DNA from 3 places in the Kitasatospora sp. NPDC086791 genome. Region 3 is predicted to be linked to each of the others. Evidence: riboswitches for the same ligand, from Rfam matches in the RefSeq annotation. Region 3 holds a riboswitch; each other region holds the start of a gene.

Region 1 (3,252 bases), on a different contig from region 3:
CCTTGTCGCGCAGCTGGACGATGTCCACCCCACCCGCCAGCGCCGCGTCGAGGAACTCGGCGAGGTCGCCCTGTTCGCGACGGGCGTCGGTGCACAGGTAGAGGCGGGCGTCCGCGAGGCGGGCGCGCAGCGGGTCCGCCGCCATCAGATCAGCATCGCCTGGGCACGCCGCTTGACCTCGGTGCCGCGGTTCTCCCGCAGTGCCTGGATCGGGCTGCCGGGCAGCGACGGGTCCTCGGTGAAGAGCCACTCCAGGATCTCCACGTCGTTGTACCCGCAGTCGCGCAGCACGGTCAGGGTGCCGGAGAGGTGCTTGACCAGCCCGGTGCCGTCGATGAACGCCGCAGGGACCTGCAGCGACTTGTTCGGGCCCCGGCGGACGGCGATCAGCTCGCCGTTGCGGACCAGGTCACGCACCTCGGTGACCCGCACCCCCCACTGCTCCGAGATGTCGGGGAGGTACATCCACTCGGGGACCAGGGCTTCAATCTTGCTTTCGATCTCACTCACGCCACCAGACTGCCACCTCCGCGGCCCGTCGCGCACCAGCCGCTACCCCGCGACCGCCGACTTCAGCGGCACCGCCGGGTCCGCCGCGCGGGCCGGGTCCAGCGCCGTGCCGTGCTCGATCAGCTTCCGTCCCTGGGTGAGGTCGCGCGGCCGGTCCACGGTCAGCAGCGCGCTCGGCACCCCGTCGCGCAGCCAGAGCACCGTCCACGAGGCGTCCCGCGGGCCGCCGCGCCAGAGCACCTCGTCGCCCTCGGCGTGCCGGCCGGCGTACTGGACCATCCGCCCGAACTGCTCCGACCAGAAGTACGGCACCGGGTCGTACGGCGGCTCGTCCGCGCCGAGGACGGCGGCGGCCGCCGCCTCGCCGGACCGCAGCGCGTGGTCCCAGTGCTGGACGGCCAGCCGGGCGCCGGCCCGGGCCGAGGGGTAGCTGACGCAGTCGCCGGCCGCGAGGACGCCGGGCAGCGAGGTGCGCAGCCGCGCGTCCACCACGACGGCGCCGGCACCGTCCAGCTCGATCCCGGAGCCGGCCAGCCAGCCGGTCGCGGGCCGGGCCCCGACCCCGACCACCACCTCGTCGGCGGGCAGGTGCGAGCCGTCGGCCAGCAGCACCGCGCCGGGCTCGACGGCGGCCACCCCGACCCCGCAGCGCAGGTCGACGCCGGCCTCGGCGTACCAGGCGGCCATCGCCGAGCCGATCGCGGTCGGCAGCGCGCCGGGCAGCGGCGCCGGGCCCGCCTCGACCACGGTCACCTCGCAGCCCGCCGCGCGGGCCGCGGTGGACACCTCGGCGCCGATCCAGCCCGCCCCGACCAGCACCAGCCGCAGGCCGGGGCGCAGCAGCGCGCGCAGCGCCAGGGCGTCGTCCAGGGTGTGCAGCAGGTGCGCCCGCTCGGCGCCGGGCAGGACGCGCGGGACGGCGCCGGTGGCGATCACCAGCGTGCCGTAGGGGAGGTCGCCGCCGTCGGTGTGCAGGACGCCGGGGGTCAGGCCGGTGGCCCGGCGGCCGGTGAGCAGCTCGATGTCGAGGTCCGCGAAGTCGATGTCCAGGGTGGTGCTGTCGCTCTTGCCGAGCAGCACGTCCTTGGAGAGCGGCGGCCGGTCGTACGGCACGTGCGGCTCCTCGCCGACCAGGGTGATCCGCCCCTGCCGGCCGCCCTGCCGCAGCTTGAGGGCGCATTGCGCCCCGGCCAGCCCGGCCCCGACGACGACCACCCGATCCGTTCCGCTCAGCTCTGCCACGCCCGTCACTGTACTCAGCGCCGCCCGGCCGTTCCCGGGCCGTCCGCCCCTCCCCGGCCGGGGCCCGGGGCCGGGCGGCCCCTTCGGCCGGGCCGGGCCCCGGCGTTATGGTGGGGGCACCATCGCGGGAGCCCGGCGAACCGGGCTGAGAGGCGGGCTGACACGGCCCGCGACCGTCCGAACCTGATCCGGGTCATACCGGCGAAGGGAGAGGAGCAGCTTTGACACGCGTGCCATCGGGCGCCCACGCCGACGTCCTGGTGATCGGCGGGGGCATCATCGGCCTCGCCGTCGCCTGGCGGGCGACGCAGCGCGGCTTGCGGACCGTCGTGGTCGACCCCTCACCGGGCGGCGGGGCGGCCACGGTCGCGGCCGGGATGCTCGCCCCGGTCACCGAGCTCCAGTACGGCGAGGAGCCGTTGCTGCGCCTCGGTCTGGCCTCCAACGAACGCTACGCGGACTTCGCCGCCGAGCTCACCGAGGCGAGCGGCGGCCAGGACACCGGCTACCGCGCCTGCGGCACGATCGCCGTCGCGCTGGACTCCGACGACCGCGAGGAACTGCGCGAACTGCACGCCTTCCACCAGCGGCTGGGCCTGGACTCGACCTGGCTGACCGGCCGGGAGGCCCGCAAGCTGGAGCCGATGCTCGCCCCCGGTGTGCGCGGCGGCCTGCACGTCGCGGACGACCACCAGGTGGACGGCCGGCGGATGCTGACCGCGCTGTGCTCGGCCGGGGAGCGCGCGGGCGTCGTCGTCCGGCGCGCCGAGGCGGTGGAGCTGCTGGTCGAGGGCGGCCGCGCGGTCGGCGCCCGGCTGGGCACCGGGGAGGGCGTGACCGCCGACCGGGTCGTGCTCGCCGCCGGCCCGCACAGCCACCGGCTGGCCGGCCTGCCCGAGGGCGTGCTGCCCGCGATCCGCCCGGTGAAGGGGCAGGTGCTGCGCCTTCACATCCCCGCCGCCTACCGGCCGTTCCTCTCCCGCAACGTCCGCGCCGTGGTGCGCGGCGGGCACCTCTACCTGGTGCCCCGGGCGAACGGCGAGCTGGTGATCGGCGCGACCACCGAGGAACAGGGCTACGACACCACCGTCACCGCCGGTGGGGTGTACGAACTCCTGCGCGACGCCCACGAATTGGTCCCGGGCATCACCGAACTCCCGCTGGTGGAGACCTCCGCGGGCCTGCGCCCCGGCTCGCCCGACAACGCGCCGCTGCTCGGCCCGACCGCACTGCCCGGGCTGGTCGCCGCCACCGGCCACCACCGCAACGGCGTGCTGCTCGCCCCGGTGACCGCCGACCTGCTCGCCGAGTACCTGGCGACCGGCGAACTCCCGGCGCTGGCGCAGCCGTTCACCCCGACCCGGTTCTCCCCCGACCGCTCCACCACGAAGGCCCTGGCATGACCGAGACCACACCGACCGAGACCACGCCGACCGGAGCCCCGCGGGCCGAAGCCTCCCGGGCCGAAGCCACGCCGGCCGAGATCGCGCTGACCGTCAA
Region 2 (3,252 bases), on a different contig from region 3:
CAGCATCGTCCAGCGGGACGGCGCGTCCTCGGAGAGGTCCCAGCCGCGGCGCCCGGCGCCGAGGAAGAAGTCCACCGCCAGCACCGCCAGCAGCGGAACGAACACCGAGCCGATCAGCCCGAGGAAGTTGGCGTAGGTGTCGGTGAACCTGTCGATCTGCAGCGCCAGCACCGTGGTCAGCGCGCCGATCCCGCCGCTGAGCACCCGGCGGTCCGCCCTCGGCAGCAGGTTCTGCACCGACATCGCGGTCGAGTACACGTTGGCGAAGGACTGGTCCGTCTCGCGCAGCACCAGCACCAGCAGGAACAGCCAGCCGGCCCAGACCCCGAGGAAGGAGTCGAAGATCTTGTCCGGGTCCCCGCCGGACTGCAGCAGCGCCATCAGGCCGAGCACGTAGCACCAGACCTGGGCGACCGTGTAGCCGGAGAAGCTGCCCCAGAACGCCGAGCGCGCGGTGCGCGAGTGCCGGGTGTAGTCGGCGGCCAGCGGGACGAAGGAGACCGACACCGCGATCATCGCGTCGGTCGCGCCGAGGAAGCCGTGCCAGTTGCCGGCGCCCGGGTCCGGCACCCCCTGGCGGCCCAACTGGACGGTGAAGTACACCATCGCGACGGCGACCGCCCCGGCCACGAAGCGGCGCAGCACCGCGATCGAGCCCAGCGGCCAGATGGTCAGCGCGGTGGTCAGCGCGCCCGCGAGCAGCACGAACAGCCAGCGGTAGCCGGTGGTGTGGGCGACGGTCTGGGCGCCCGCCGAGATCGTCAACAGCTCGAACACGCCCCAGCCGACGCACTGCACGATGTTCAGCACCGTCGGCAGGTACGACAGCCGGGTGCCGAACAGCCCGCGCAGGTTCGCCATCGCGGGGGCGCCGGTGCGGGCGCCGATCAGCGCGGCCACGCCGAGCATCGCGGTGCCGACCGCCGTGCCGACCGCGATCGCGGTCACCGCGGCGGCCAGCGAGAGCTCGCTGCCGGGGGCGCCGAGCACGGTGGCGGCGGTGGAGAAGCCGATCAGGCTGACGCCCAGGTTCATCCAGAGCGCGAAGTGGTCCCGGAAGCGCAGCGTGCGCGGCGGTTCGGTGTCCAGGACCAGCGGAGCCTCGACCCGCTCGGTCCGCTCGGGGCGGTCCAGGACGGTGGCGGCCGCGGCCGCCGGGCCGGGGGAATCCGCGGGGGCGGGGAAATCCTTGGACTCGGAGGCACCCGAAGAAGAGGATGGCGAAGCAGACGGCACGGCCGATACTCCCTACGCCGGCATTACCCGGACAGGTTCCGGCGGTCAGCGCCCCCTCGACCGTCCGCCGCGCTCGCGTGGCGTACGGTCGACATGCGCACTCTCAGCCTGGTCGGTCCAAGCTCCCGCGTGTCAGTTTGGAGCGACAGGCTAACCGGCGCGGGGGTGAACACCCAAGGCCGGGGCGTGCGCGGTCCGCATCGCGGGACGCCCGGCCGGGGGAGGGGAGCCCGCGGCCGTCGGCACCGGCTAAGGATTCTTATGACTTCTTCAGAGGGGTCCTTACGGCAATCGAATCGACAATGCGAAAAACTATGGTCCTTGGTTCTGCCAGCTATGGAGGTCGTCCGTGAGCACCGAGCGCGAGGTTGGGCCCACCGGGCCGCAGGGGGAGCAGCCCGCCGGCCAGGGGGCGGCCGCGCCCGTTCCCGACGGCCCCGCTCAGGGCGGGCACCAGCCGACCATGGCCTTCCGCCGGGTCCCCGAGCCGGAGACCGCCGGCGCCGAGGCCGTGCCGACCGCCGGGGCCGCTCAGGCGGACGCTCCGGCGGAGGGCGGGCACAGGCCCACCGTCGCCTTCACCAAGGTCCCCGCGCCGGAGGCCCCGGCCGCCGCTGACGCGCCCACTGCGCCTGCCGCGCCCGCTGCGCCCGTCGCCGCCGTCGCCGGAGAGCACGCCGTCGACCCGGCCACCGGGTACCTCGACGCGCCGCCGCCGGTCCTGCCGTCCGCCACCCAGGCCGCCGCGCCCGCGGCCCCGGCGCTGCCGCCGGCTGCCAACCCGTACGCCACCCCGACCCACGGCGTCCCCGCCGCCGGCGCGCACGACACGTACGACGCGTACGGCGCCGCCGCGTCCGCCCACGGTGCGCCGGGCACCCCCGGTGCCCCGGCCGCGCCCGGCCACCACCCGTTCGGCGCAGGCCAGCCGCTCGGCGGCTGGGGCCCGACCCACGACGCCGCCTCCGGCGGTGCGGGCTACCCCGGCGGCCCGAACGGCCCGCTCGGCTACCCGGCCGACTACCCCGGCGGCCCGAACGGCGGCGGCCCGGGCAAGAAGCGCGGCGGACTGGTCGCCCTGATCGCGGCCGTCGCCCTGGTCGCCGGCGTGGCCGGCGGCGCGCTCGGCGTGGCGGTGGCCGACCGCAACGACAGCAGCACCTCCGCGGACGACCACCGCAGCACCACCGTCCAGGCCAGTGACACCCAGAAGAGCGAGCCCGCCCCCGGCTCGATCGCCGCCATCGCGCAGAAGGCGCTGCCCAGCGTCGTCACCATCAAGGCGCAGGGCAACGGCGAGTCGGGCACCGGCACCGGTTTCGTCTTCGACACCGAGGGCCACATCCTCACCAACAACCACGTGGTCGCGCCGACCCTCAACGGCGGCAAACTGACCGTCAAGTTCGCCGACGGCACCTCCTACAACGCCTCCGTGCTGGGCCACGCCGAGGGCTACGACGTCGCCGTGGTCAAGATCGACAACCCGCCGAAGAGCAAGCTGGCCCCGCTCCCGCTGGCCGACTCCGACAAGGTCAACGTCGGCGACGCCACCGTCGCGATCGGTGCGCCGTACGGCCTGGAGTCCACCGTCACCAGCGGCATCATCAGCGCCAAGGACCGCCCGGTCGCCTCCGGCGACGAGACCGGTTCGCAGGCCTCGTACATGAACGCCCTGCAGACCGACGCCTCGATCAACCCCGGCAACTCCGGCGGCCCGCTGCTCGACTCCAGCGGCGCGGTGGTCGGCATCAACTCGGCGATCCAGTCCAACGCCTCCGCCAACGGCCGGGCCGGCAGCATCGGCCTGGGCTTCGCCATCCCGATCAACCAGGCCAAGTGGGTAGCGGACACCCTGATCAAGACCGGCAAGCCGGTCTACGCCAAGCTCGACGTGCTGCGCAACGACGACTACAAGGGCGACGGCGCGCAGATCCAGACCAAGGACATCCAGGGCCAGCCCGCCGTCACCCCCGGCGGCGCGGCCGACAAGGCCGGCCTCAAGCCGGGCGACGTCAT
Region 3 (3,252 bases):
ACCCCTTTCGGGGATCCCGGCGCAGCGCCTCGGCGCCGCCGTCAGTCGGCGAGCGGGAGGTAGACCCGGTTGCCCTGGGCCTTGAACTCCTCGGACATGGCCTGCATGCCGGCCTCGGCCTCCGCGTCGTAGCCGGACGCCACGGCCGTCGCGCCGTCGCCGTGTTCGTCGCGGATCTTCTGGGAGATCTTCATCGAGCAGAACTTCGGGCCGCACATGGAGCAGAAGTGGGCCGTCTTGGCGGGTTCGGCGGGGAGGGTCTCGTCGTGGAAGTCGCGGGCGGTCTCCGGGTCGAGGGCCAGGTTGAACTGGTCCTCCCAGCGGAACTCGAAGCGGGCGTCGGAGAGGGCGTCGTCCCACTCCTGGGCGCCGGGGTGGCCCTTGGCGAGGTCGGCGGCGTGGGCGGCGATCTTGTAGGTGATCACGCCGGTCTTGACGTCGTCGCGGTTGGGCAGGCCCAGGTGCTCCTTGGGCGTGACGTAGCAGAGCATGGCGGTGCCCCACCAGGCGATCATCGCGGCGCCGATGCCGGAGGTGATGTGGTCGTAGCCGGGGGCGACGTCGGTGGTCAGCGGGCCGAGGGTGTAGAACGGCGCCTCGTCGCAGATCTCCTTCTGGAGATCCATGTTCTCCTTGATCTTGTGCATCGGGACGTGGCCCGGGCCCTCGATCATCACCTGGACGTCGCGCTCGCGGGCGATCCGGCCGAGCTCGCCGAGGGTCCGCAGCTCGGCGAACTGCGCCTCGTCGTTGGCGTCCGCGATCGAGCCGGGGCGCAGGCCGTCACCGAGCGAGAAGGTGACGTCGTAGGAGGCGAGGATGTCGCAGAGTTCCTCGAAGTTGGCGTAGAGGAAGTTCTCCTGATGGTGCGCCAGACACCAGGCGGCCATGATCGAGCCGCCGCGCGAGACGATGCCGGTCTTGCGGCGGGCGGTCAGCGGGACGTAGCGCAGCAGCACGCCGGCGTGGACGGTCATGTAGTCGACGCCCTGCTCGCACTGCTCGACGACGGTGTCCCGGTAGACCTCCCAGCTCAGTTCCTCGGCCTTGCCGTCCACCTTCTCCAGCGCCTGGTAGAGCGGCACGGTGCCGATCGGCACGGGGGAGTTGCGCAGGATCCACTCGCGCGTGGTGTGGATGTTGCGGCCGGTGGAGAGGTCCATGACGGTGTCCGCGCCCCAGCGGGTGGCCCAGGTCATCTTCTCCACCTCCTCCTCGATCGAGGAGGTGACGGCCGAGTTGCCGATGTTGGCGTTGATCTTCACCAGGAAGTTGGTGCCGATGACGGCCGGCTCCACCTCCGGGTGGTTCACGTTCACCGGGATGACGGCCCGGCCGCGGGCCACCTCGGCGCGCACGAACTCGGGCGCGAGGCCCTCGCGCAGCGCCACGAACTCCATCTCGGGTGTCACCACGCCCCGCTTGGCGTAAGCGAGTTGGGTGACGGCCGCACCGTCGCGGCCGCGCAGCGGGCGGCGCGGACGGCCGGGGAAGACGGCGTCCAGGTTGCGCAGGTTCCCGCCGCGCGGGGCGGTGTGCTTGATGCCGTCGTCCTCGGGCCGCGGCTCGCGCCCGTCGTACTCCTCGACGTCGCCGCGCTGGCGGATCCAGGGGTCGCGCAGCGCGGGCAGGCCGCGCCGCACGTCGGGCTCGTACGCGGGGTCGGTGTACGGGCCGGAGGTGTCGTACAGCGGGACGGCCCGGCCGTTGGTGAGCCGCACCTCGCGGTAGGGGACCCGCAGGTCGGGGCGGGATCCCTCGCGGTAGGCCTTGCGCCAGGCCGGTGTCGGGTAGCCGGTGCGCTCGCTGCTGGGGGCGCTCCGGGCAGACTGCGGCTGTGCGTCGAACGTGGTCATCTGACCTCTACTCCCTACGCCGGCATTACCCGGTCAGGTTCCTGCGGTCGACGCAGCCGTCGGTCCGTCCGTCGACGTCCCGGTCAGCGCCCTCTCAGCCCGGTGCTCCGAGCTCCCGCGTCGCAGGCGGTGTTGCCTGCACATGACGCCCAACACGGTAGCGAGCCGATAGCCGCAGGTCCAGAGCAGGGCCGGAGCAGGCCCGCAGTGGGCCCGCAGTGGGCCGGCAACGGGCCCGGGAGCCGGGTGAACGGCCGAGGCCCGGCTCCCCGTGACGGGGACCGGGCCTCAGGGCGGCGATCGGGGAGGGATCAGCCCTTGGCGGCCTTCTTCACCAGGATCACCACGGCGGCCGCGATGCCGACCACCACCAGCAGCTTGATCACGATGCTCAGCAGCGCCCCGACCACGCCGAAGACGAAGGCCACGACGTTCCAGGCCAGTACCAGGACCAGCACCGGGATGACGATGTTACGCACCCACGAGGGCAGCGACTTCCAGAGCTCAGCCATGTCCGTTCCTCTTCTCCCCTGGGTCGGCCGCCGTCCGGTGCCGCATCCCGCTTGCTTTCGTACTTCGATCGTACGGGGGCCCGAGTGCCGGAACGAGGCCCAACGGCCCGGAGAGAACCCCGAGATCACCCCGACCCCGACCCCCGGGAACACCCCCTGCGGGTCTACGGGGACACCCCCTGGGAGACCCCCGCCGAACGGCCGGGAGCGCGGGCCCGCCGCCGGTCAGACCGGCCAGCGCTCACCGCGCCAGGCGGCGTCCCAGAACATCCACTCGTAGCGCGAGGTGGTCACGAAGTGCTCGACCACCTTGCGGCGTTCGGCCGGGGCGAGCTCTTCGCCGAGCCGGTCGGTGAGCGCCAGCACCCGGCGGACCACCGACTGGAACGCCTCGTCGCCGTAGGTGGCGATCCACTTGGCGTAGAGCGGGTCGGGGGAGCCCTGGGCGAGCAGCGCCTCGCCGACCCTGGCGTAGATCCAGTAGCAGGGCAGCACCGCGCCGACCGCCTCGGCGAAGGAGCCGCCGTAGACGGTGGCCAGCAGGTAGCTGGTGTAGGCCCGGGTGGTGGGCAGCACCGGCTCGGCGGCGGCCTGGTCGGCGGTGCCGCCGAAGGCGGTCAGGAACTCGGCGTGCATGCCCTGCTCGGCGGCCAGCGCGCCGACCGCGTCGTCGGCGAAGGCCCGGACGTCCTCCTCGCCGGGCGCCTTGGCGGCGCAGACGGCGAGGGCGCGCGCGTAGTCGCGCAGGTAGTGCGAGTCCTGGACGACGAAGTGGCGGAAGGCCTCGCGCGGCAGGGTGCCGTCGGTGAGGCCGGCGAGGAAGGGGTGGGCCAGGATCTCGGCGTAGACCGGCTCGATGGCCGCCCAGAGTTCTTCGGTGAGGC

Evidence for each region. A riboswitch is a leader RNA that binds a small molecule or an ion and turns the genes downstream of it on or off. The one in region 3 is predicted to bind thiamine pyrophosphate.
Region 1: linked by a shared signal. The riboswitch ahead of thiO (glycine oxidase ThiO) and the one ahead of thiC (phosphomethylpyrimidine synthase ThiC) in region 3 are both predicted to bind thiamine pyrophosphate.
Region 2: linked by a shared signal. The riboswitch ahead of AB0Q99_RS22865 (cytosine permease) and the one ahead of thiC (phosphomethylpyrimidine synthase ThiC) in region 3 are both predicted to bind thiamine pyrophosphate.

Annotation. Positions count from the first base shown of each region.
Region 1 is NZ_JBFBOC010000004.1:134,527-137,778, reverse strand. Features, by position in the region: gene thiE (thiamine phosphate synthase) at 1-145, opposite strand, end outside; gene AB0Q99_RS09575 (Rv2175c family DNA-binding protein) at 145-510, opposite strand; gene AB0Q99_RS09570 (FAD-dependent oxidoreductase) at 553-1,761, opposite strand; TPP riboswitch at 1,867-1,979, shown strand; gene thiO (glycine oxidase ThiO) at 1,974-3,155, shown strand; gene thiS (sulfur carrier protein ThiS) at 3,152-3,252, shown strand, end outside.
Region 2 is NZ_JBFBOC010000018.1:66,287-69,538, reverse strand. Features, by position in the region: gene AB0Q99_RS22865 (cytosine permease) at 1-1,236, opposite strand, end outside; TPP riboswitch at 1,229-1,375, opposite strand; gene AB0Q99_RS22860 (trypsin-like peptidase domain-containing protein) at 1,586-3,252, shown strand, end outside.
Region 3 is NZ_JBFBOC010000021.1:99,415-102,666, reverse strand. Features, by position in the region: gene thiC (phosphomethylpyrimidine synthase ThiC) at 42-1,856, opposite strand; TPP riboswitch at 1,851-1,985, opposite strand; gene AB0Q99_RS24800 (DUF5326 family protein) at 2,168-2,368, opposite strand; gene tenA (thiaminase II) at 2,594-3,252, opposite strand, start outside.